DNA from 2 places in the Pseudomonas sp. CDFA 610 genome. Region 1 is predicted to be linked to the other one. Evidence: predicted binding sites of a transcription regulator. Region 1 holds the regulator's gene; the other holds the start of a gene.
What was found. Region 1 encodes FliA, which starts transcription of late flagellar genes. Its sites were predicted from a motif close to CTAAAGTTTNNNNNNNNNNNGCCGNTAA; they were not measured.
Positions count from the first base shown of each region.

Region 2: a site for FliA is predicted at 8,153-8,180, ahead of KDX39_RS19195 (methyl-accepting chemotaxis protein). Genes of this name have one in related genera too.

Region 1 covers NZ_JAGTPM010000006.1:73,168-85,133, reverse strand. Annotated here, with positions in the region: gene KDX39_RS12595 (chemotaxis protein CheW) at 1-160, opposite strand, end outside; gene KDX39_RS12590 (CheW domain-containing protein) at 218-1,075, opposite strand; gene KDX39_RS12585 (ParA family protein) at 1,178-1,966, opposite strand; gene motD (flagellar motor protein MotD) at 2,010-2,897, opposite strand; gene KDX39_RS12575 (flagellar motor protein) at 2,904-3,644, opposite strand; gene KDX39_RS12570 (protein-glutamate methylesterase/protein-glutamine glutaminase) at 3,644-4,810, opposite strand; gene KDX39_RS12565 (chemotaxis protein CheA) at 4,862-7,126, opposite strand; gene KDX39_RS12560 (protein phosphatase CheZ) at 7,160-7,945, opposite strand; gene KDX39_RS12555 (chemotaxis response regulator CheY) at 7,965-8,339, opposite strand; gene fliA (RNA polymerase sigma factor FliA) at 8,595-9,335, opposite strand; gene fleN (flagellar synthesis regulator FleN) at 9,332-10,165, opposite strand; gene flhF (flagellar biosynthesis protein FlhF) at 10,281-11,609, opposite strand; gene flhA (flagellar biosynthesis protein FlhA) at 11,621-11,966, opposite strand, start outside.
Region 2 covers NZ_JAGTPM010000010.1:50,608-62,573, forward strand. Annotated here, with positions in the region: gene KDX39_RS19145 (SDR family oxidoreductase) at 1-95, opposite strand, end outside; gene KDX39_RS19150 (helix-turn-helix domain-containing protein) at 371-1,444, shown strand; gene KDX39_RS19155 (hypothetical protein) at 1,455-1,649, shown strand; partial or broken gene KDX39_RS19160 (ATP-binding protein) at 1,715-2,299, opposite strand; gene KDX39_RS19170 (hypothetical protein) at 2,578-3,063, shown strand; gene KDX39_RS19175 (hypothetical protein) at 3,667-3,915, shown strand; gene KDX39_RS19180 (glycoside hydrolase family 3 C-terminal domain-containing protein) at 3,973-6,663, shown strand; gene KDX39_RS19185 (TetR/AcrR family transcriptional regulator) at 6,723-7,364, opposite strand; gene KDX39_RS19190 (cupin domain-containing protein) at 7,448-7,951, opposite strand; gene KDX39_RS19195 (methyl-accepting chemotaxis protein) at 8,282-9,904, shown strand; gene KDX39_RS19200 (winged helix-turn-helix transcriptional regulator) at 10,104-10,451, opposite strand; gene KDX39_RS19205 (DoxX family protein) at 10,590-11,000, shown strand; gene KDX39_RS19210 (DUF2946 family protein) at 11,091-11,489, shown strand; gene KDX39_RS19215 (TonB-dependent receptor) at 11,571-11,966, shown strand, end outside.

The DNA of each region.
Region 1 (11,966 bases):
CCAGCACGTAGCTTGGCGCACCCGGTACCGGAGCGATTTCGGTGTAGCGCAGCACTTCCTGGACCTGCATCACGTTGATGCCATAGGACTCATTGTCCAGGCGGAACGTAACCCATTGCAGGATAGGATCTTCGGAACCCTGTGCAGACGACTTATTCATACCCCTAACCCCTCACGTGTGTACTCTGCGGGCGACGCGACTGGCGACGACCCATGATTATTTCGACTTGTTCAACTGCTTGACCGCGCCACTGGCTATCAACTCGGCCAACTCTGCAACGTCCAGCAACGCACACATGTGTTCGATCACTGTGCCCGCCAGCCATGGCCGCTGACCACGCTGTGTGCGCCACTTGATTTCATTCGGATCAAGACGCAAAGAGCGACTGACCTGATGCACCGCCAACCCCCACTCGTACCCCTGAACCGAAATCACATACTGCAAACCCTGGCGAAAATCATCGCGGTAGCGATCAGGCATGATCCAGCGCGCGGTATCCAACACTTTCAGGTTGCCCGCCTGAGAAGGCAGGATTCCGAGAAACCAGTCCGGCTGACCGAACAGAGGTGTCAGCTCCTGCCCTGCCAGCGGATAAATCGACCCCAGGCACACCAACGGCACCGCCAGTGTCAGACCCGCTACATCGAACAGCAGGCATTCGAACGGCTCGGCAGCCCAGGCCGGACGACCATCGCTGGTCGGCGGCGGCGTGGGCGTGCGCTGCGGCACCATGGTGCTCAGCTCGGCAACCGGCTCGACCAACTCGACTGCCGGAATCTGCGCCTCGACTTCAGCCACGATCACCGGTGCAACGTCCAGCACAGGCGCCACAACCGGTGCAGCGACAACCACAGGCACCGCTACTGCGGCAGGGGCGGCGACAGCCACCGCGACCGGTTTTATCTGCGCCTGCCTGCGCGCATCAAAGGCCTGCTCTTCAAGCACCGCCGCCTGAAACTCGTCGATGGTGCTGGCCGGAACCTCCGGTTCTTCGGTCGCGTCCTGAAGCAACGCGTCCAGATAGGACTGCAGAGCCAGCTTGGGTCGTGTTGCAACTTCTACAGGGCGGTTCATACCGGGGCCCAACAAAAAATGGAGCGAGTACAGCCTGATAGAGTTATCGGCCGCATTGAGGCATCACTTGAGCTGACAGCAGAGAAAGAATATGCGCGCATGTCAGGCCACCTGAGCATTGAGTTGCTCGGCGAGCATATGCTTGAGCAATGCCCGATATGCGATCACCCCGCGGCTCTTGCTGTCGTTCTGCGACGGCGTCAGCCCCGCACGGCTGGCGTCGCGCAAACGCGTGTCCACCGGCACATAGGCCTGCCAGACATGCTCGGGAAAACTGTCGCGTAACAGCTTCAAGGTGCCCATGGAGGCTTGAGTACGGCGATCGAACAATGTCGGCACGATGGTGTAAGGCAACGGCACCTTACGGGAGCGGTTGATCATGGTCAGGGTGTTGACCATGCGCTCCAGACCTTTGACGGCCAAAAATTCGGTTTGCACGGGAATCGCCAACTGCTGACTCGCAGCGAGCGCGTTGACCATCAATACACCGAGCAACGGCGGGCTGTCGATCAGCGCATAGTCAAAATCCTGCCACAGCTGGGCGAGGCTCTTGGCAATCACCAGACCCAGACCACTCTGGCCCGGCGACTGTCGTTCCAGAGTCGCCAGCGCCGTACTGGATGGAATCAGCGAAATACGCTGGTCGCTGGTCGGCAACAGGAGCTGGCCCGGAAGCCCGTCAGGAACGGCGCCCTTGTGCAGAAACAGATCGAACGCACTGTGTTCCAGTTCGTCAGGGTTGTGCCCGAAATAGCTGGTCATGGAGCCGTGGGGGTCAAGATCGACCACGACCACGCGCTTGCCCGCATCGGCCAGCAGACCGGCCAGGGCAATGGTCGTGGTGGTCTTTCCGACTCCACCTTTCTGGTTGGCTACTGCCCAGACTCTCATTGATGATTTCCTTCCGTACAGCGACGACCGTACCGATACAATATTAGGGAGCGGGTGACGGAGAATTGACAGTGTTCGCACGTACCGGCGGCTTTGCTGGCACCGGTGCAGTTTGTGTGCCAGCACGCTTCAACGCGGCATCCGGCTGCGCATTCGCGGTGCCGGTACTGGTCAGACTGCGCCGGACATCCAGGTTACGGGATATGACCAGCACGACACGTCGGTTCTTGGCACGCCCTGTAGCGCTGGTGTTCGGGGCAATGGGCTGGAACTCGCCATAGCCGACTGACGCCAGACGCGCCGGGTTGACGCCGTCGATGGCCAGCATGCGGACAATGCTGGCCGAACGTGCCGACGACAGTTCCCAGTTGGTCGGAAACTGCGCCGTACTGATCGGCAGGTCATCGGTGAAACCTTCGACATGGATCGGGTTGTCGAAGCGTTTCACGATGCCAGCGACCTTTTCAATGATCGTGAACGCCTTGTCGCTGGGCATGGCATCACCACTGCCGAACAGCAGACTGGAATTGAGCTCGATCTCGATCCACAGCTCGTTGCCACGCACAGTCATCTGATCGGACTTGATCAGATCGCCAAACGCGTCGCGTACATCCTGGGCAATGGTCTGCAACGGGTCACTGGCTGACGAGGCGATACCGGCGTCGGTTTCCTCGCTGTCTTTGAGCAACGGCTCGGACGGCTTGACCGAGACCGGGCGCTGCTCGCCGATGGGGATCGGCTTCATGGTGCGCTCGGCGTCGTTGAATACGCCGACCAGGGCCTGCGACAGAATTTTGTACTTGCCTTCGTTGACTGACGAAATCGAGTACATCACCACGAAGAACGCGAACAGCAGCGTAATGAAGTCGGCGTAGGACACCAGCCAGCGTTCATGATTTTCGTGTTCTTCGGGCTGACGACGTCGAGCCATGAGGTGTTACTCCATGAAGCCTTGCAGCTTGAGTTCGATGGAGCGCGGGTTCTCACCCTCGGCAATGGACAGCAGACCCTCGAGCAGCATTTCACGGTAACGCGCCTGGCGGTGGGCGATGGCCTTGAGCTTGTTGGCCACCGGCAGCAGGATCAGGTTGGCCGTCGCAACGCCGTAGATCGTGGCAACGAAGGCCACGGCAATGCCGCTGCCCAGCTGACTCGGATCGGCCAGATTGCCCATCACGTGAATCAACCCCATGACCGCACCGATGATGCCCACGGTCGGCGCGTAGCCGCCCATGCTCTCGAAGACCTTGGCGGCCTGGATGTCACGGGTTTCCTGGGTGATGAAATCCACCTCCAGAATGCTGCGAATCGCTTCCGGCTCAGCGCCGTCGACCAGCAACTGCAGGCCTTTGCGGGCATAGCTGTCAGGCTCGGCGTCGGCAACCGTTTCCAGTCCCAACAAGCCTTCCTTGCGGGCAGTCATGCTCCAGCCGATCACGCGGTCAACGCCACCGGCAAGATCGACACGTGGCGGAAACAGCACCCAACGAATGATTTTCATGGCGCGCATGAAGGCGCTCATGGGTGCCTGCAACAGCGACGCTCCCAGCGTACCGCCGATCACGATCAGCGCTGCCGGGCCGTTCAGCAGCGCACTGAGGTGTCCGCCTTCGAGAAAGTTGCCGCCAATGATCGCCACGAACGCCAGGATCAGTCCGATCAGACTCAGTACATCCATCAGAGGCACGCCTCGACCAAATGACGACCGATATCGTCCAGGCTGTAGATCGCGTCCGCCAGCTCAGCCTTGACGATGGCCATCGGCATGCCATAGATCACACAGCTCGCCTCGTCCTGAGCCCAGACCGTGCTGCCTGCCTGCTTGAGCAGACGAGCGCCTTCACGGCCGTCGGCCCCCATGCCGGTGAGCACGACTGAAAGCACCTTGTCGCCATAGGATTTGGCAGCCGACCCGAACGTGATGTCCACGCACGGCTTGTAATTGAGGCGTTCGTCACCGGGCAGAATCTTCACCATGCCACGGCTGTCGACCATCATCTGCTTGCCACCGGGGGCCAGCAGGGCAAGGCCCGGACGCAGCACATCACCATCCTCGGCTTCCTTGACGCTGATCTTGCACAACTTGTCCAGACGCTCGGCAAAAGCCTTGGTGAACGCAGCAGGCATGTGCTGGATCAGCACCAGCGGTGCCGGAAAACTGGCAGGCAGTTGCGTCAGCACACGTTGCAACGCAACGGGACCGCCCGTCGAGGTACCGATGGCAACCAGCTTATAGGCCTTGCGCTTGGGCGCTCCCGAGGTGGTCGGATGGGCTGGCGCAGGAGCATGTGGCTGGGCATGGGCTGCATGAGGCGCAGGCGCTGCGGTGCGCGGCGCAACCGTGCGTGCAGGCATTGTCGATGCAGGTGCCGCGGTACGGGCAGCGGGCGCAGCGGAGGAAGAAACCGGAGCGGCGGAAGTGGAACTTGCTCCACTGAAACGACGGTTACTGCGCGAGATGCTGTTGATCTTTTCGCACAGCAGTTGTTTGACCTTCTGCGGGTTGCGCGAGATGTCTTCAAAATTCTTGGGTAAAAAGTCCACCGCACCGGCGTCCAGTGCATCCAGCGTGACGCGGGCACCTTCGTGAGTCAGTGAGGAGAACATCAATACCGGAGTCGGGATGCGCTGCATGATGTGACGAACCGCCGTAATGCCATCCATCATCGGCATTTCGTAGTCCATCGTGATCACGTCAGGCTTGAGCGCGAGCGCCTGTTCTATAGCTTCCTTGCCATTGGTTGCCGTGCCGACAACCTGGATGTTGGGGTCCGAAGAAAGGATTTCCGTAACGCGGCGGCGGAAGAAACCGGAATCATCCACCACCAGGACCTTGACTGCCATAAACACTCCAATAGGCGCCGCAGGCAGCCGAAGCTGCCCGCAACCCCAGAATCAAATACGCCGTGCGGCGTAACGCTTGAGCATGCTCGGTACATCGAGAATCAAGGCAATGCGACCGTCACCGGTGATAGTGGCGCCCGACATACCCGGCGTACCTTGCAGCATCTTGCCCAGCGGTTTGATCACCACTTCTTCCTGCCCGACCAGTTGATCGACGACAAAGCCGATGCGCTGGGTGCCGACAGACAGAATCACCACGTGCCCTTCACGCTGCTCTTCGTGCGCGGCCGAACTGACCAGCCAGCGCTTGAGGTAGAACAAAGGCAAGGCCTTGTCACGCACGATCACCACTTCCTGACCATCTACGACGTTGGTGGTCGACAGGTCCAGGTGGAAGATCTCGTTGACGTTGACCAGCGGGAAGGCAAAAGCCTGATTGCCCAGCATGACCATCAGGGTCGGCATGATCGCCAGCGTCAGCGGAACCTTGATGACGATTTTCGAGCCCTGTCCCTTGGTCGAGTAGATGTTGATCGAGCCGTTGAGCTGGGAAATCTTGGTTTTGACCACGTCCATGCCCACGCCACGACCGGAGACATCGGAAATCTCGGTCTTGGTCGAGAAGCCCGGCGCAAAGATCAGGTTGTAGCAGTCGGTATCGCTGAGACGGTCCGCAGCATCCTTGTCCATGACACCGCGCTTGACGGCGATGGAGCGCAGCACGTTCGGGTCCATGCCCTTGCCGTCATCCGAGATGGACAACAGGATATGGTCGCCTTCCTGCTCTGCCGCCAGAATCACCTTGCCGCCGCGGGACTTGCCGGTGGCTTCGCGTTCTTCAGGGGTTTCGATACCGTGGTCGACCGCGTTGCGCACCAAGTGGACCAGCGGGTCGGCCAGTGCCTCGACAAGGTTTTTGTCCAGGTCGGTCTCTTCGCCCACCAATTCCAGATTGATCTCTTTCTTGAGCTGGCGAGCCAGGTCACGAACCAGACGCGGGAAGCGGCCGAAGACTTTCTTGATCGGCTGCATGCGGGTTTTCATCACTGCGGTCTGCAGGTCGGCGGTCACCACGTCCAGGTTCGAAACGGCCTTGGACATGGCTTCGTCGCCACTGTTAAGACCCAGGCGAACCAGGCGGTTACGCACCAGCACCAGTTCGCCGACCATGTTCATGATCTCGTCCAGGCGCGCAGTATCGACGCGCACCGTGGTTTCGGCCTCGGTCGCGACCGGCTTTTCGCCCGTCGGGGCGGGAGCACGAGCGGGTGCAGGGGCAGCAGCCTTGGCTGGCGCAGGTTCGGCCTTTGCAGCAGGGGCAGGCGCAGCAGCAGGCTTGGCAGCGGGGGCCGGGGCAGGCTTGGCAGCAGGTGCAGGCGCCTTGGCGACGACCGCGTCAGGCTCGAACTTGCCCTTGCCGTGCAGCTCGTCCAGCAGGCTTTCGAATTCGTGATCGGTGATTTCGTCGGAGGCCGCAGCCTGTGCCGTCGCTGGAGCCTTGGCCGCAACGGCCTCGACAGCCACCGGCGCAACGACAGCAGCGTCGAACGACCCTTTGCCATGCAGTTGATCCAGCAATGCTTCGAACTCGTCGTCAGTGATCTCGTCACTGGCCGGTGCGCTGCCGCCAGCCTTGGCCGCAGGGGCCGGTGCTGGAGCGGCATCGGCGGCAAACTTGCCCTTGCCGTGCAACTGATCGAGCAGGGATTCGAATTCCTGATCGGTGATCTCGTCGCTCGACGAGGCCTGAGCGGCCGGGGCCGCAGCAGGTGCTGCAATCGGCCCGGAGCCGTGCAGCGAATCGAGCAACTGTTCGAATTCATGGTCCGTGATGTCGTCGCCGCCAGCCGCCTCGGCAACCGGAGCAGCCGATTCGGCGACTTCAGCCACAGGTTCAGGCTCGGCAACTGCGACTTCGTCATTGGACTGTGGTTCAGCCAGACGGGACAACGCCGCCAGCAGCTCCGGCGTCGCAGGCGTCAGGTCAGTACGTTCGCGCACCTGGCCGAACATGCTGTTGACGGTGTCCAATGCTTCCAGGACCACGTCCATGAGCTCGGAATCAACGCGACGCTCACCCTTGCGAAGGATGTCGAACACGTTTTCGGCGATATGGCAGCACTCCACCAGCTCATGAAGCTGGAGGAAGCCGGCGCCCCCTTTTACAGTGTGAAAACCGCGAAAAATTGCATTGAGCAGATCAGCATCATCCGGTCGGCTTTCCAGCTCGACCAATTGCTCTGACAACTGCTCCAGAATTTCGCCGGCCTCTACCAGAAAATCCTGAAGGATTTCTTCATCGGCGCCGAAGCTCATGGGGGTGCTCCCTAAAATTAACCGTCAACAGACCTAGAAGCCGAGGCTCGATAGCAGATCGTCTACATCATCCTGTCCGGATACGACGTCTTCACGTTTATCGGCATGAATCTGCGGACCTTCACCCTTGGCGAGATGTTTTTTAGGATCTTTTTCCGCAAGGATGGATTCTTCGTCATGTTCGATACCCGCAAAGCGATCGACATGGCTGGCCATGAGCACCAGTTTGAGCAAATTGCCTTCCACTTCAGTGACTAACTGCGTGACACGCTTGATCACCTGACCGGTAAGGTCCTGGTAATCCTGGGCGAGCAGAATGTCATTGAGGTGAGCGGAAACCTCGTGAGTCTCCTTTTCGGTACGCGTCAGAAAACCATCGACCCGCTTGGCGAGATCGCGAAATTCCTCGGCACCGATTTCGCGGCGCATGAAACGTCCCCAGTCTTCGCTCAACGCCTTGGCGTCGGAACTCAGACCGTTCATGACCGGCGTGCTTTCCTCGACCAGGTCCATGGTGCGGTTGGCCGCATTTTCGGTCAGTCGCACGACGTAACCCAGACGCTCGGTGGCATCCGTGATCTGCGATACCTCTTCGGCCTGAGGCATGTGCGGATCGATCTGGAAGTTGACGATTGCACTGTGCAGCTCACGAGTCAGCTTGCCCACTTCCTGATAGAGGCCGCGGTCGCGTGTCTGGTTGAGCTCATGGATCAGTTGCACAGCTTCGCCGAAACGGCCTTTTTCAAGGCTGGTAACCAGTTCCTGCGCGTGTCTTTTCAGGGTCGACTCAAAGTCGGCCATCGAATCATTGTTATCCATAGCGCCCTCGCGGCATGCATCAGCTATTGACGCGTTCAAAGATCTTTTCGATCTTCTCTTTCAGCGCTTGAGCCGTGAATGGCTTGACCACGTAACCGTTAACACCGGCCTGTGCAGCTTCAATGATCTGCTCACGCTTGGCTTCGGCAGTGACCATCAGCACCGGCAGGCTCTTGAGGCGCTCGTCTTGACGGACCTGGCGCAACAGATCGATACCGGACATGCCAGGCATGTTCCAGTCCGTCACCAGAAAGTCAAAGGCACCGCTCTGCAACATCGGCAGCGCGGTCAGACCGTCATCCGCTTCCGATGTGTTGGTGAACCCCAGATCACGCAACAGGTTCTTGATGATCCGCCTCATCGTTGAGAAGTCATCAACGATGAGGATTTTCATGTTCTTGTCCAATTCGACCTCCAAGCAGTCTTTAACGCGTTCAGCACCTGAACACGCTGTTCACTCAATACTGGCACAGCACACCCCCGGCTGTACGAAACGACGACGGGCTTGGCAAAACGACAGGTACAGACCTGAACGAACAGCCCATCGAGGCACCGCCCGACAGGCTCCTGCCTTGTCTATCCTGTTACCACGTAACGCTCTGCACAGCCGGCTTGAAGTCACTGTGCGGACCAGGCCGCACCTTGACTGTCAACGCGCTCGCCACTCCCCCAAACGCCCTCGCAAACGAGCTGCGCACTGGCTGTGTAACTGACTGACCCGCGATTCGCTGACACCCAGGACCTCTCCGATTTCCTTGAGGTTCAGCTCTTCGTCGTAGTACAGCGCCAAGACCAGACGCTCACGCTCCGGCAGATTGGCAATCGCATCGGCCAGGGCTGCCTGGAAGCGCTCGTCTTCCAGGTCCCGTGACGGTTCAAGCGAACCGCTGGCACCGTCCTCGTGCAGCCCTTCGTGATCGCCGTCCTGAAGCAGGTCGTCGAAACTGAAGAGGCGGCTGCCCAAGGTATCATTCAAAATCCCGTAATAATCATCGAGACTCAACTGGAGTTCGGCAGCAACCTCGTGATCTTTAGCGTCACGTCCGGTTTTCGCTTCAATTGCGCGAATTGCGTCGCTTACCATGCGCGTATTGCGGTGGACCGAGCGAGGCGCCCAGTCCCCCTTGCGCACTTCGTCGAGCATGGCGCCACGAATACGGATACCCGCATAGGTCTCGAAACTCGCACCTTTGGTGGAGTCGTATTTGGTAGAGACTTCCAGCAGGCCGATCATGCCGGCCTGGATCAGGTCCTCGACCTGCACGCTGGCTGGCAAGCGGGCCAGCAAGTGATAGGCGATGCGCTTGACCAAGGGCGCATAACGCTCGATCAGCTCATACTGCGAATTCCGGGAAGCCTTGCTGTACATCTGGTAGCCGCTCGCTGTCATTGGACAGGCCCCGCACTGGTCTGGTGAACGAGTCGTTCAACGAAAAATTCAAGGTGACCCCTTGGATTGGCCGGCAACGGCCAGGTATCGACCTTTTGAGCAATGGCCTTGAATGCCAGCGCGCATTTGGAACGCGGGAAGGCTTCGTAGACGGCACGCTGTTTCTGTACGGCCTTGCGCACGCATTCGTCGTAAGGCACAGCCCCGACATACTGCAGCGCCACATCCAGAAAGCGGTCCGTGACCTTGGTCAGCTTGGCGAACAGATTGCGGCCTTCCTGCGGGCTCTGGGCCATGTTGGCCAGCACCCGGAAGCGATTCATGCCGTAGTCGCGGTTGAGCAACTTGATCAGTGCGTAGGCATCCGTGATGGACGTCGGCTCGTCGCAGACTACCAGCAAGACTTCCTGCGCGGCGCGTACGAAGCTGACCACCGATTCACCGATGCCTGCCGCCGTGTCGATCACCAGTACATCGAGGTTGTCGCCAATTTCACTGAACGCCTGGATCAGACCTGCGTGCTGGGCAGGCGACAGATGAACCATGCTCTGAGTGCCGGAAGCGGCAGGCACGATGCGAACGCCGCCCGGCCCCTGAAGAAGCACGTCGCGCAATTCGCAACGGCCTTCTATGACATCGGCGAGCGTGCGTTTGGGTGTCAGCCCAAGCAGAACATCGACATTGGCCAGACCCAGATCGGCGTCAAGAAGCATGACGCGTCGACCGAGTTCAGCCAGGGCCAGTGAAAGGTTCACTGACACGTTAGTCTTACCGACGCCACCTTTGCCGCCGGTCACCGCAATAACCTGTACGGGATGCATGCTGCCCATGTTATTTCTTTACCTTGTCTTGCGTAGACCGAAGCCACATTGGGGGCTGCACGTTCGCGAACGAACAATGCCTGGCAGACCATCGATGCAGGGACATTCCAATAGTCTCCATCACTTAACCTACCCTTTTGCCAGGTGAGTGATAGAGGTCGGCAAACATATCAGCCATCGCTTCTTCGCTAGGCTCATCCTGCATTTGCACGCTGACCGCACGGCTCACCAGTTGGTGACGACGCGGAATGTGCAAATCGTCAGGAATCCGTGGTCCGTCCGTGAGGTAGGCCACCGGCAATTCGTGACTGATCGCCAGGCTAAGAACTTCACCCAGGCTGGCGGTTTCATCCAGCTTGGTCAGAATGCATCCGGCCAGGCCACAACGCTTGTAACTGTGATAAGCCGCTGTCAGTACCTGCTTCTGGCTGGTTGTGGCCAGTACCAGGTAGTTACGCGATTTGATGCCGCGACCTGCCAGGCTTTCCAGTTGCATGCGCAACGCAGGATCACTGGCTTGCAGTCCGGCAGTGTCGATAAGGACCACACGCTTGCGCAGCAGAGGCTCGAGAGCCTGTGCCAGCGACTGACCGGGATCGACGTGAGTCACCGGCACGTTGAGAATACGGCCCAGTGTCTTGAGCTGCTCCTGGGCACCGATGCGGAAGCTGTCCATGCTGACCAGCGCGATGTTCTGCGCGCCGTACTTCAGCACGTAACGGGCGGCCAGCTTGGCCAGCGTGGTGGTCTTGCCCATGCCGGCAGGACCGACCATGGCAATAACACCGCCCTCTTCCAGCGGTTCGACATCAGGCACGGCAATCATGCGCGCCAGATGGGCCAACAGCATGCGCCAGGCCTGACGGGGCTCGTCAATGTCCGGAATCATCGACAGCAGGTCACGCGACAACGGACCGGACAGGCCGACGCGTTGCAGGCGACGCCACAGGTTGGCCTGTTGCGGACGGCTGCCCTGCAACTGGGTCCAGGCCAGGGAGCCGAGCTGGACTTCCAGCAGCTCGCGCAGGCCGTTCAATTCGGAGCGCATCGACTCGAAGGCACGCTGACCGCCCGCGGGCTCGGCGGCCGGGGCCGGCGCGTAGGCAAACGGACGTGGCGGCTCTTCGAGTGTCGGCTCGATGTGGGTGTCGGTCGCGCTGATCGGCTTGCCGGAAAACAACTGAAGATTGACCGAGGCATCGCTGTCGCTGCGGTTGTTCAGTTCAGCCTGCGCAGAGACGATGCGCGACTGGGTCTTGCGCAACTCGTCTTCGAGTTCCATGTTCGGAACGCGGGGTGCCAGCGCAGAGAGTTTGTAATCCAGCGCGGCGGTCAGTTCGACGCCCCCGGCGATGCGGCGGTTGCCAATGATGGCCGCCTCAGCGCCCAGCTCATCGCGAACCAGCTTCATGGCTTGACGCATATCGGCGGCGAAAAATCGCTTAACTTGCATGACTCACTACCTCAGCCGTTGGGCCCGACAGTCGCTACGATGGTTACTTGCTTGTTGTCAGGAATTTCCTGATACGCCAGAACATGCATGCTCGGTACAGCCAATCGTCCAAATCGTGACAGCATCGCCCGAATCGGACCCGCTACCAGAAGGATTACCGGCAACCCTTGCATCTCCTGACGCTGGGCCGCTTCGATCAATGAACGCTGGAGCTTTTCAGCCATGCTCGGCTCAAGCAGAACGCCTTCTTCCTGACCCTGACCAGCCTTCTGCAAACTATTGAGCAATATCTGTTCCAACCTTGGTTCCAGCGTGATGACAGGCAGCTCCGGCTCAACGCCTACAATGCTTTGCACG
Region 2 (11,966 bases), on a different contig from region 1:
GTGCCGATCACCTCGAAGCCCTGATCGTGTAGCCGGGTAGCGAGCAGGAGCCCGAAGCCTGAGGATGCGCCGGTAATCAACACTGTCTTTTTCATCTGGATGCCCTGAAGAGTCGCATGGGTGCCCGTTGTAAGGCTGCTCGGCGGGCTGTGACAGCGAAGCGATCATGATGAGTCATCAAGTGCCCCTGACGTTGGCCCGTGACAACAGATTGCTCGCGTCCCGGCCTTTTGACACTCGCACAACGCGCCAGAACGACTGCCCAACGCGCCAATTTTCAACACAGTGCGTTGGCGCCATCGGCTATTGTGATGGCACGATCGGCTACCTAGACTGCCCTTCAACGTGCAGACACTTGAGTGAGACGCCCATGAACGGCAGACGCAGCTCGACGCTGGAATATTCGGTTTGGCCAGGATGGCGACTGCTGATGCAGGACGCTGGCGTGACCGCGCCTCCAGTGCTGCGACGCGCGCAGTTGCCGGGCGACCTGTTCGCACGTCGCAGCGTGCGCCTGAACTCGGCCGACTTCTTTCGGTTGTGGGAGGCCATCGAGGCAGAAGCCCAGTCATTGCAACCCACGATTCCTACGCCACTGCAGATCGCACGGGTCATGTCCTCGGACTGGTTCGATCCCGAATTGTTTGCCGCGTTGTGCAGCGCTCACATGAGAGGGGCCATGGAGCGCCTCGCCACCTACATACGGCTGATCGCGCCGATGGCCATCCGCATGGTGCGCAACGATAAACACACCACCATTACGCTGGACTTCCTGACCGCTTCGCAGCCGCCGCCGGCCGTGTTTCTGATCTTCAAGATGGTGCTGTTTGTGCAATTGGCGCGACTGGCCACTCGCACCCAGATCAACCCACTGCAGATAAGCTGGCCATTGCCGGACGATTTCGAGAAAGACTCCGGCCTCTACGCAGCGTTTTTTGGCACCCCGGTCACTCACAGCGCTGTCACGACGCTGGTACTGGACAACGCCGACATGGACCGCCCGTTTCTGACCGAAAATCACAAAATGTGGCTGTTTTTCGAGCCCGACCTGCGTCAGCGCCTTTCGGATCTGGACAGAACCTGCGGCATGCTGGAACGGGTACGCAGCGCATTGCTGGAAAGCCTACCGGCCGGCGAGGTCTCGATGCAGGCGGTCGGTCGCAAACTGGGCGTCAGCACCCGCACCCTGCAACGCAGGCTGCAAGGTGAAGGCACCTCGTTTCAACAGATACTCGATACCCTGCGTGAGTCGCTGGCCTACCATTACCTGCGCAACACGGCCATGTCGAGTGCGGAAATTTCGTTCCTGCTGGGGTTCGAGGATGCCAATTCGTTTGCCAGAGCCTTTCAGTCATGGACCGGGAAAACGCCGGGGGCGGTGCGTCACGAGTTGGCTGTCGGCAATGCCCAGGACGTCGCCAGCGCCAGTCGGACGCCGGATTAGTGAGCCACCGTTGCTCGCAACACGTGCCACACCATTCATCACCCCGATCAACCCCGCGGCCGCCAGCAACAGCATTCAGCAGCAGGCATTATTGAGCGCCGTGCCACGTGAACTGCGTATGCCGTTGCCCAGATTCGAGTTCGGTAAGGCGCTGGCCGACCCGCTGGAAGCGCCCACCCGGCTGAGGCTGGAGCAAATACGCTGAGCCTGCAGGTCGAGAAAGCAACCGAGCATTTCGTGCTTGATCCGCGCCTGACTGCAAGACGTGGGTCAGCCTTTGAAGGAACTGAGCGACGCCGCTGGCAACGGCTGCCCGACCTGAGCCAATAAGGGCAGACTGAGCGTGATGTTGAACTGCTGATCGACACAATCGAGCTGTATCGTGCAACCGCAACGCTCGACGATGGCCTGCACAATGGCAAGTCCCAACCCACACCCGGAGCTTGTGCTGCTGCGCCAGAAACGCTTGGTCATGGATTGCAGGCTGTCTGCGGACAGCGTTGCACTGATATTTCTGACGCTGACGAACGCAAAATCGTTTTCACTTGTGAAGCTAGCCAGCACCTGAGTGTGTTCGGGGCTGTGGCGCAAGGCGTTGTCCAGCAGGTTACGTAACGCCAGCAGCAACGCCTGCTCACGACGCGACAGGTCGATCGCATCCCCGGCCAACCAGTTTTGCCAGGTGGATGGGTCGTGCGTCACGGCACCGTGCTCAATGATGTTCACCGCACGTCCGGTAGCGCGTCGTACCAGCGTATGCAGACGGGCGAACAGCTCGCGCAGATCGAACGGTTTGAGCAGGTAATCGTCAGCACCCGCTTCAAGTCCTTTGACGCGGTCATCAATGTCGTCACGCGAGGACGGGCTTGACGTTTGCGTGCAGCCGACCTGCCACGCCTTTGAGGCCCGCAGTCCCGATATAATGGCCACTCAGGCCCATACGTTGCCCGGTCCTCGCGGATATCGGTTTTTCCCGCGTGTTGATCGTCAGACGCTTCATGAGTTGATGGGCGTATCCGCTCAGGATTATGAGGCTGCGGTCACAATTGTCTGAAGTGCCTGAATACCTGAAATGAAGAACACCCGTGACAGGCCGATACAGCGTTATACGTAAACCCATTCAGGCGAAGACCATGATCACCCTTAACGTGCAGTTCGCCAGCGCCGCGCCGACATCGACGCTGAACACCGGCCTGAAGAGCGCAGCCGATGATGCTCTGGACGTATCCTCCGGCAGCACGGCAAAAGACCCCGCCGAAGGGGTCAAGGTGTCGCTGTCCAGCGTCAGCCTGCAAAAGGCCGCTGAGGACAACAGCGCCCATTGGAACAAGGACATTGAAGAGAGCGGACTGCCAGAACAGGCGCAAAGTGTCCTGAAGATAATTCGCAAGCTGCAGCAAAAGATCCGGGAAAAGCTTGAGGAGCTTCAGGCCCTCATGGCGGATACCAGCCTGAGCCCTGACGTGAAACGGGCTCGTGTCGCGGGCGTGCAATCCGAACTGGGGGCACTGACCAACAGCTTGATGAGCGCCAATAACACCCTGGCCAAGCTTTCCCGAAACGGAACACTGTCCAGCGAGCAGGCACAACAAGCCTCTGCACTGGCGATGAAGAGTTAAGCGCCAACGCTTGCCGGACACCTCGCTGCCGACTGAAAAGAAACCCTGCGCCTGGCTGGCACGCGGGCGCCGTATTTCTGCCACACGATCATCAGCGCCTCCATTGTCGGCCCCAGACCACGGGCCTTCTGAGTCATTTTGTAGGCTCTTTTGGCTCATCACGTCGCGCTGAAGCTGCCAAGTGCATTGGCGGCTTTAGCCATGGCGCTCGATGAAGACTCTTGCTCTTCAGAACGTCCCGCCCAATAAAAACCTTCCTCAACTACGGCGCAGAAGCTCAATCAACTTTCAGAATCCAACGTCTTTAAAGAATCTCAAAACAGAATGAATGATCTGTTTTGAAAAAAGGTAATTTATTCCAAAAATAAAAAATAAATTGAAATTTTAATTAAGAAATTTACTTAAAACCATAATTAATAACTTATATATTAAATATATTAGCAATTTAAATTTCAATTCAAGACAAATTTAAACACAAAAAACCGCCTCTCCTTTGCCGCTAGAGAACTTTATCCCCAGACTGCGGCCTTAACGCTCACGTCCGGTTTCCCTTATCACCCGACGCTAACTGACTGACACCTTCCTCTATCTGGAGAATTCCCGATGGCCAGACGCTTGCTGCCTCTCGCTGCCACCGTATTGATGTGCCTGATCAACTTGCCAGCCTCGGCTGCGGACAATCAGAACCCGTCACCCGCAACGTCCAACGCGCTTCGTGCGCAGGTCGATGCCAAGCGTCAGCACCTCACCGGTGCCGACGCCGTGCCCCAAGAACAACCGACTGGCGAACAAGCTCTGCTGGACGCCCCCATCGATACCGCAGACGCCCCCGTCGTGGATGCAAAGCCGTGAGTGTTGCGTTGACTCGCACATCACCCAAGCCGTTATCCGAGGAGTAGTACCGTGTCCATGATCAAACAAGGCCTGGGCCTGAGCGTTCTTGCGCTGAGCGTTGCCCAGGCAAGCGCGCTGTTCGCCGCCACCCCCATGACCGGCAACGAAGTCGAAGCCCGAGTGGGCGCGATGCTGGACAACATGACGCAATCGGAGAAGATCAATTTTTCTCGCGTCGACGACGGACGAATGATCCCCAAGCTGGACAAGTTCGGCCTGCAAGGCACCGTGGCCTATGACTCGTCGATGGGCGTGCTGGTCGGCGGCAAGACGTTCGGCGCGCAGTATCCGTCGCCTTCCGCACTGGCTGCGACCTGGAGCATCAACCGGGCCAAGGAGTTCGGTCTGGCGATCGGCTATGAAACCCGCATTGCGGGCGGCCAGCAGATGCTGTCTCCAGCCATCAACCTGTACCGCACACCGTTCAACGGACGTTCCGCCGAGTACATGAGCGGCGAGGACCCCTTCCTCGGCGCAGTGCTGGCGCCTGCGGTCACCAACGGTATTCAGGTGCAGGGCGTGCAGGCCGCCGCCAAGCATTATCTGATGAACGAACAGGAAGCCAACCGGCATTATCTGGACGTGAAGATCGACGAGCGCGCCATGCAGGAGCTGTATCTGCCAGGCTTCGAGTCACTGGTCAAAAACGCCAACATTGCCTCGGTCATGTGCGGCTACAACAAGATCAACGGCGAGTATGCCTGCGAGAATCACCACCTGATCACCGACATCCTGAAAGGCCAATGGGGCTTCCAGGGCAACGTGATGAGCGACTTCAACTCGGTTCAGGACGCGTTCAAGGGCGCCTGGGCGGGCACTGACATCGACATGCCGAGCGGCCTGCAATTTACCGAAGCCAAACTGCTGCCTTACGTCTGGAACGGCCAGTTGCACCAGAACGTGATCGACGACAAGGTCCGCCGCAACCTCCGGGCGCTGGTGAGCTACGGTTTCGACAAGAGCATCAACAAGGCGCAACCGCTGGTGCATCGCGAGTACGGTCAGGTGGCTGCGCTGAACATGGCCAGGGAATCCATCGTTCTGCTGCGCAACGAACCGGTGGACGGACAAAAACCGCTGCTGCCGCTGGCGAAGAACTCGAAGATTGCCGTCATCGGCGATCTGGCTGTTCAACCACCGACATCGCCTTTCGGGACCGCCTATTCCGTTCCGGCCAGCTACGTCACCGAACTCAGTGGCTTGAAGCAACTGGCGTCGAACACGGCCAATGTCGACTACATCAGCCAAATGAGCCTGAACCCGAAGTCGTCGGTCTGGTATCAGCCGGGCTCAGGCAAACAGGCCATCAGCAACGCAGGCGTCAAAGCCGAGTACTACGCCAACACCAGTCTGTCGGGCGATCCGGTGGCAACGCACATCGAGCCGGGCGTCAACCTGGACTGGATCACCAGCAGCAACGTGACCGACAACGGCACCAGCACCGTCAGCGGTTTCAACCCGGTGGCAGGTGCGTTCTCCGCCCGCTTCACTGGCAAGATCAAACCGACGATCACCGGCCCGCATGTGATCAAGGTCCGTGCCGATGGCGCGTACAAGCTGTGGATCAACGACGAACTGGTGGCCGAAGACGAAGGCGGACAGGTCTCGTTCGACCTGATCCCGGTTGTTCCTCGCGCGATCAAGACCGCCAGCCTGAAAGCCGGCAGCGAGTACAACGTGCGTCTGGAGTATCGCCGTCTCAAAGGCAACTTCACGCCGGTACTGGGCGGCATGAATGGCGTACAGATGAGCTGGGCGTCACTGCGCCCGCCGAAGAACCTGGCGGACTACGATGCCGTGGTCGTCGCGGCAGGCAGCAACTTCGAATATGAAGGCGAATCCCTCGACCATCCGTTCGAATTGCCACAGTTCCAGTCCGAGCTGATCAGCTTCGTACAGAAAGCCAACCCGAAAACCATCGTGGTGATGCACGGCGGTGGCGGCATGGACATGCAACCGTGGGCCAATAAGGTTGCAGCCACGTTGCACGCCTGGTTCCCCGGCCAGCAAGGCGGTCAGGCACTGGCTGAAATTCTGTTCGGCAAGGTCAACCCGTCCGGCAAACTGCCGATCACGCTGGACAGGAAGGTCGAGGACAACCCGAGCTACGCGTCGTACAAGGACCCGGTGCCGTACTATTTCAGCAGTGCCAACCCGCCCACTGAAATGACCTACAGCGAGGGCCTGTATCCGGGCTATCGTGGTTACGACAAGAAACACGCCACGCCGCTTTATCCGTTTGGTTTCGGTCTGTCTTACACGACGTATGAGTACAGCGACCTGAAGCTGTCGAGCAACGTGCTGGCACCCGGTTCGACCATCAACGCGACGTTCACGATCACCAATACCGGCGACAAGGCCGGATTCGAAGTCGCTCAGTTGTATGTGCAACCGTCAAAGCCGCAGGTTGATCGTCCCGAGAAAGAACTCAAAGGCTTCTCCAAGGTTTACCTGAAGCCGGGCGAAAGCAAGTCCGTCACCATTGCGCTGGACTCGCGTTCGTTCGCTTACTACGCGCCGGATTCGGTGAGCTGGAAAGTCGATCCGGGCAAGTTCAAGGTGCTGGTCGGCAAGGACTCGGAAAATCTGGCACTCAACCGCACCGTCGTCGCGCTCTACCCGGAGCAACTGACCACACGTGACTCCAACCCTCTCCCCGTTCCGCTGCGCAAGGCCGTTCAGGTCAAGCCGGAACAGGCTTACTGACAGGCAGCAATCGGTGGTCTTCGCGGCCACCGATTGCCAACGGCTCGCCAGACGCTTTGCTAGCGCACTCCCAGGTCTGACGCCATTCGGTCGAGGAACCGTTTGAATGCGCGCTCGATATCCACGTCGGACCGTGAACGAAGCCATTGAATCTGCATCCCGTCCATCATCGATGCCAGCTCGAGACTGACCTGTTTCACATCGATGTCCCCTCGCACTTCGCCCGCCTGCACCAGCAGCTTCAACTGCGCCTGCAGATGGCTGTGCACGATATGAAATCGCTCGCAGAACCATCGATTCGCCGGATGGGTAACGGACAGGCTTTCGGTGTTGATGATCATCAGCGCCTGACTGACAGACGCGTCTTCGATGCTGAACCGCATGATGAACTGCAGGAACGCTACGAAGCCTTCCAGCGTTGCCACCTGTTCGGCGTCCTGCAACCGCGTCGAGATGTACTGATCCCGATGGTCGAGCACCGCTTGCAGCAAGGCCAGTTTGTTGGGGAAATGGTGAAGCAATCCGACCTGGGAAATACCCGCCACCTTGGCGATGTTCGACAGCGATGCGCCGGCAAAGCCATCGCGGGCAAAGATCACCAGCGCTGCCTGAATGATATCGACCTTACGCAGATCGCCTTTCGGAATGCGACGACGTTTGGCGGCTGGCGTTGAGACGGGATCGGGCAGGTTTTCAGACATGATGAATTCGTTTACTTCATTTTTGGGTCGGCAGAAGCATACAGGCACAGCACCGGGTGCGCATGTGCACGAGCGCGTCCGGCTTACGGCTCGCCATCCCAATAGTCCACATTCAGATCGACCCGTTGCCTGGCCACGAAAGCAGCGCCCTCACCGGACGCCATGGCCTGGTACTTGCCTGAGTCGGGGTACTCGCAGATCTCGGGCTTTTCACGGGTGCTGATGGACAGGTATTTCAGAGGCAACAACGACGTATTGATGATCTGGTGAGGGTATTGCGGCCCCGGTGGAATGAAGATCACATCGCCGCTCTTGATGGGCAGCATCCGGTCTGCAACCCGCAGGCTGCCTTCGCCTTCGATGACGATGAACATTTCCTCCTGCGCATGATGAAAATGATAAGGGCACGAGCGCTTGCCCGGCGCAACGATATCAATGGAGGCGCCCAACTTGCTGGCGGCCGTTCCCGTTGCCAGCGGTCCTGCCAGACTTTCATACAAAGGATCGCGGACCTGCTTTTCAAGCGAGATCTCATTGAAGTTGCGGATCAGGCGGGAAGCCAGTTCAAGCGAGGTGTCATGTGTCATCGCCGTACAGCCCGGAACAGTGAGGAAGCAGTGATCTTAGACCATTGATCGACACAGAGCCCGTCAACTTAACGCCGTCAAAATCTTAACTTTCACGCGTTAAACGTTATAAATTACAACCGAAATCAAAATAATATTGCTTTAAATATCAAACATTTAAATAAATTATTTCGCAATATTTCAAATAGTGCTCGCCTGCGCCTCAAGTTCATCAAGGCACGGTCGAAATTATGATATCTAAATGACATCATTCTAAGAAATTTGCACACTGCCGCTCTTCATACAAAACATCATTGGACTGCCAGGGAGGCAAGTTTCAGGACTGACACCATGCTCAATAAGCTCAGCATCTCGCAGAAGCTTTACTTCAGTTTTATCACTATTGTCGTACTCATCGCGGTTCTGGTGGCCAGCGCCTACAGGGGGTTCGAGCAGGTTGAAGACGCCACTAACAGCAATGTTCATACCTATAAGGTGCTCAGTGAAGCGCAACTGGCCCTGGAACAGCTGATCAATATCGAAACCGGCATGCGTGGCTTTGTCATCACGTCGAAAGACGCGTTTCTCGAGCCTCTCATTGCCGGCGAAAAACGCTTTGGCGAAGAGCTCGATGCGCTCAAGCAGCTGACAGCTGACAACCCGGAGCAACAGCGACGCCTCGCATCGCTGGGAGAAACCTACAAGCGCTGGCTTGAAGATGACGTCAACACCATCGTTGCCATGCGCAGGGACCTGACTGCACGCAACCTGCCTGATGATGAACTGGACAAACGCATCATCGCCGGTGCCGACAAAGCCAAGATGGACAGCATGCGTGTGACGCTGGCCGAGATCAGCGCCGCGGAAAACACGCTGTTGGTCGTCAGAAGCCAGAACATGATCGACGCCAAGCACTTCGCACTGATGATCCTGGTATGCGGTGGCATTGCGGCCGCGCTTCTTGCCGCCATTCTGGCGACGGCACTGGGTCGCAGCACCACCGCACGCCTGCAACTGGCAATTGACGCCGCTACAGCCGTTGCCGATGGCAGGCTGGACACGGTCATCGACACCAGCAGCCATGATGAACTGCCCAAAGCGTTCGACCGGATGCAGAAGCGCCTGCGCGAGATGATTCAACAGATCAGTGAGGCGGCAAATCAACTGGTGGTGTCTGTGCAGCAGATTTCCGGTGCGTCCGAGCAACTGTCCGGCGCCATCCAGGAACAGTCGACCTCGGCTTCAATGATGGCCGCCACCATCGAGGAACTGACCGTCAGCATTCATCACGTGTCCGAGAACGCCGACGAGGCCCACCAGATCGCCAGTCGCTCGGGCGAGCAATCCAAAGAAGGCGCGCAGGTCATCGAAAACACCCTGTCCAGCATGAACGGCATTGCCAGGACCGTGCAGCATTCGTCGACTCAGGTTTCAAGCCTGGGCCAGCATTCTGAGCATATTTCATCGATCATCAGCGTGATTCAAGGCATCGCCGACCAGACAAACCTGCTGGCGCTCAACGCTGCCATCGAAGCTGCGCGGGCGGGCGAACAGGGACGCGGGTTTGCCGTCGTGGCCGACGAGGTACGCCTCCTGGCGCAGAACACCGGTAAATCGACCAAAGAGATTGCCGGGATGATCGAGAAAATCCAGGCTGGCGTCAGAGAGACCGTCCAGAGCATGCACAGCGGAGTGCTGGAAGTGAACAGCGGCGTGGAAATGGCAGGCAATGCCGGCCAGGCGATTATCGAAATCCGCGACAGTTCCAGCAAGGTTTTGCATGTGGTGGACCAGATATCGTTTGCGTTGCGCGAGCAAACCGTTGCCAGCCAGGATGTCGCGCGTAGCGTAGAACGCTCTGCACAAATGGCCGAACAGAACAATATGTCCGTTCAGGAACTGCTCAAGACCAGCGGCGGGCTGAAAAACCTCGCGACCAGTCTGCAACAGGAAGTGGGCAGGTTCCGACTGTAAGACTGATCAGGCCCCGGCGTGCCGGGGCGCTTCAGTGGCTGACGATTCGTCCGGGAAACCGAATCGTCGGCCAGCCGCCTCCCACCCTCCAGCGTTTGCTCTGCGACAGCGCTACGTCGAAGAGGTGGCGGCCTCCCCACAAAATCTCCGCTCACTCAGTCAGCCAGGTTGTTTTGCCTGATCAGGGTATCCGGTGCCCTCAGCTGGATTTCTTGCCTGAATCCCTTGCAACACGACCACGCCCGGCCGACCTGACCGGCACGCTGGCACCATGTTCCTGCCACCAGATCATCAGCGCTTCCATGGTCGGCCCCAGCCCCCGCGCCTTTTCGGTAATCTCATATTCCACACGCGGCGGCACTTCGGCGAACACGGTGCGTGTCACCAGCCCGTCTGCCTCAAGCTCGCGAAGTTGCGCGGTCAGCATGTGCTGAGTGATGCCAGGAATGGCCTTGCGCAGCTCGCCAAAGCGATAGACACGCTGATTGATCAGCCACATGATTTCCAGCTTCCATTTGCCTGACAGCAATGAGAATGCGCGGCGCATTTCTTCGTGCATGTTCAAATGGGCGCTGGTATTGGTCTGGTTTCCCATACTAATCCACCTTATTTCATCCTACTTGTCAGTTTTCATATGAGTCTACATTCTCGCCGTCTGTCGAATACAAACAATAGCGAGAACCTTATGACTCTCTACCTTTACTGGACCAGCACCGCCCTATTGTCGCTGCTGTATTTCGCGTCGGCGTTCATGTACGTGACGAAACAAACCTATGTACGTGAAGCCCAGGCTGAACTGGGCTATTCAGCAACGGGACTTATCCCCTTCATGATCGCGGTAAAGGTGCTCGGCCCTGTGGTGATTCTGTCGCGCTTCAACGTGGCACTCAGCGACCTTGCCTACGCAGGCATCTTTTATCACCTGATCCTGTCCGCCATGGCGCACCTGAATGTCCATAAACCCAAAGGTGCCATTCCGGCCGCGATGGGCCTGGTGTTTCTGGCGATCTCCTTCATGACGCAAAATGACGCTCGCCAACTTGCATCGCCTTACGCATCCGCGTCGAGCTTCTTTCAGACAACGTTAAGCCAATGACCTGAACGCCCGACACGACCCACCAGTTGCGACGATTCGCCACACTCGGGCAATGCTTGAAAAGCGGGGGCGGTGATAGAGTTGCGCCCCATGAAAATAACCCGTGATGAAAGGTCGCTTATTGCATGGACGCTGTACGCCAGCGTCCTGCTGAGCCTTTTTTTCTGCGGCCTGCATCACGGACAAATGAGCGGTCTGGCGCTCAGCGGTCTGAACGGGGGTTACTGTTCGCTGGATGGGTCAGGCAGTGCGGGCCTGGACTCCAGTGAGTCGGATCAGAAGCAGCACGCCCTCCCCCAGCTCTCCTGCCCGGTGTGTTCCTCTTTCACGGTACTGACAGCCAGCCACGTTTCCGACTGGATGCTGAATCCGGCTCCGGCAAAAAGCATTTCACCGATCACCGTTCGCTCCTGGGCGCAGCCGCCTCCGCGCTACCTGTGGCCCGCCGTCAGCCCTCGCTCGCCTCCTCTCCCGTTCCTCGCTGTGTGACTTGACCCAACCTGAACCCTCGGGCGCGCTTGTGCGTGCACGTCGGGACAGCGTCACTTTTTTGCGTGGATTACGCCGCTCATGAAAACAACCCGTACCTCATACCCTGCATCACCCCTCTTGATGTCCTGCCTGTTTGCCCTCACGCCGCTCAGCGAGGCGATTGCCGAAACCCGCGACAGCGCGGACTCGGTCGTTACGCTCGGAGCTGTAGACGTCTCGGCAGGCCGGAACGGCCCGCTGGCCAGCCGCAATATCCTCAGCTCAGTCGATGTGCTGGGCGCCGACCTGCTGGAAAAACAGCCGGTGCACTACAGCTGGGAACTGTTCGGTCGGGTTCCGGGTGTCATGTTGACTCAGTTCAATCAGGGCACCACGTCCGGGAAGCTCTCGTTTCGCGGGTTCAATGGCGAAGGGGAAGTCAATGCGGTCAAGTTGTTGATCGATGGCATTCCGAGTAATACCAATGACGGGAAC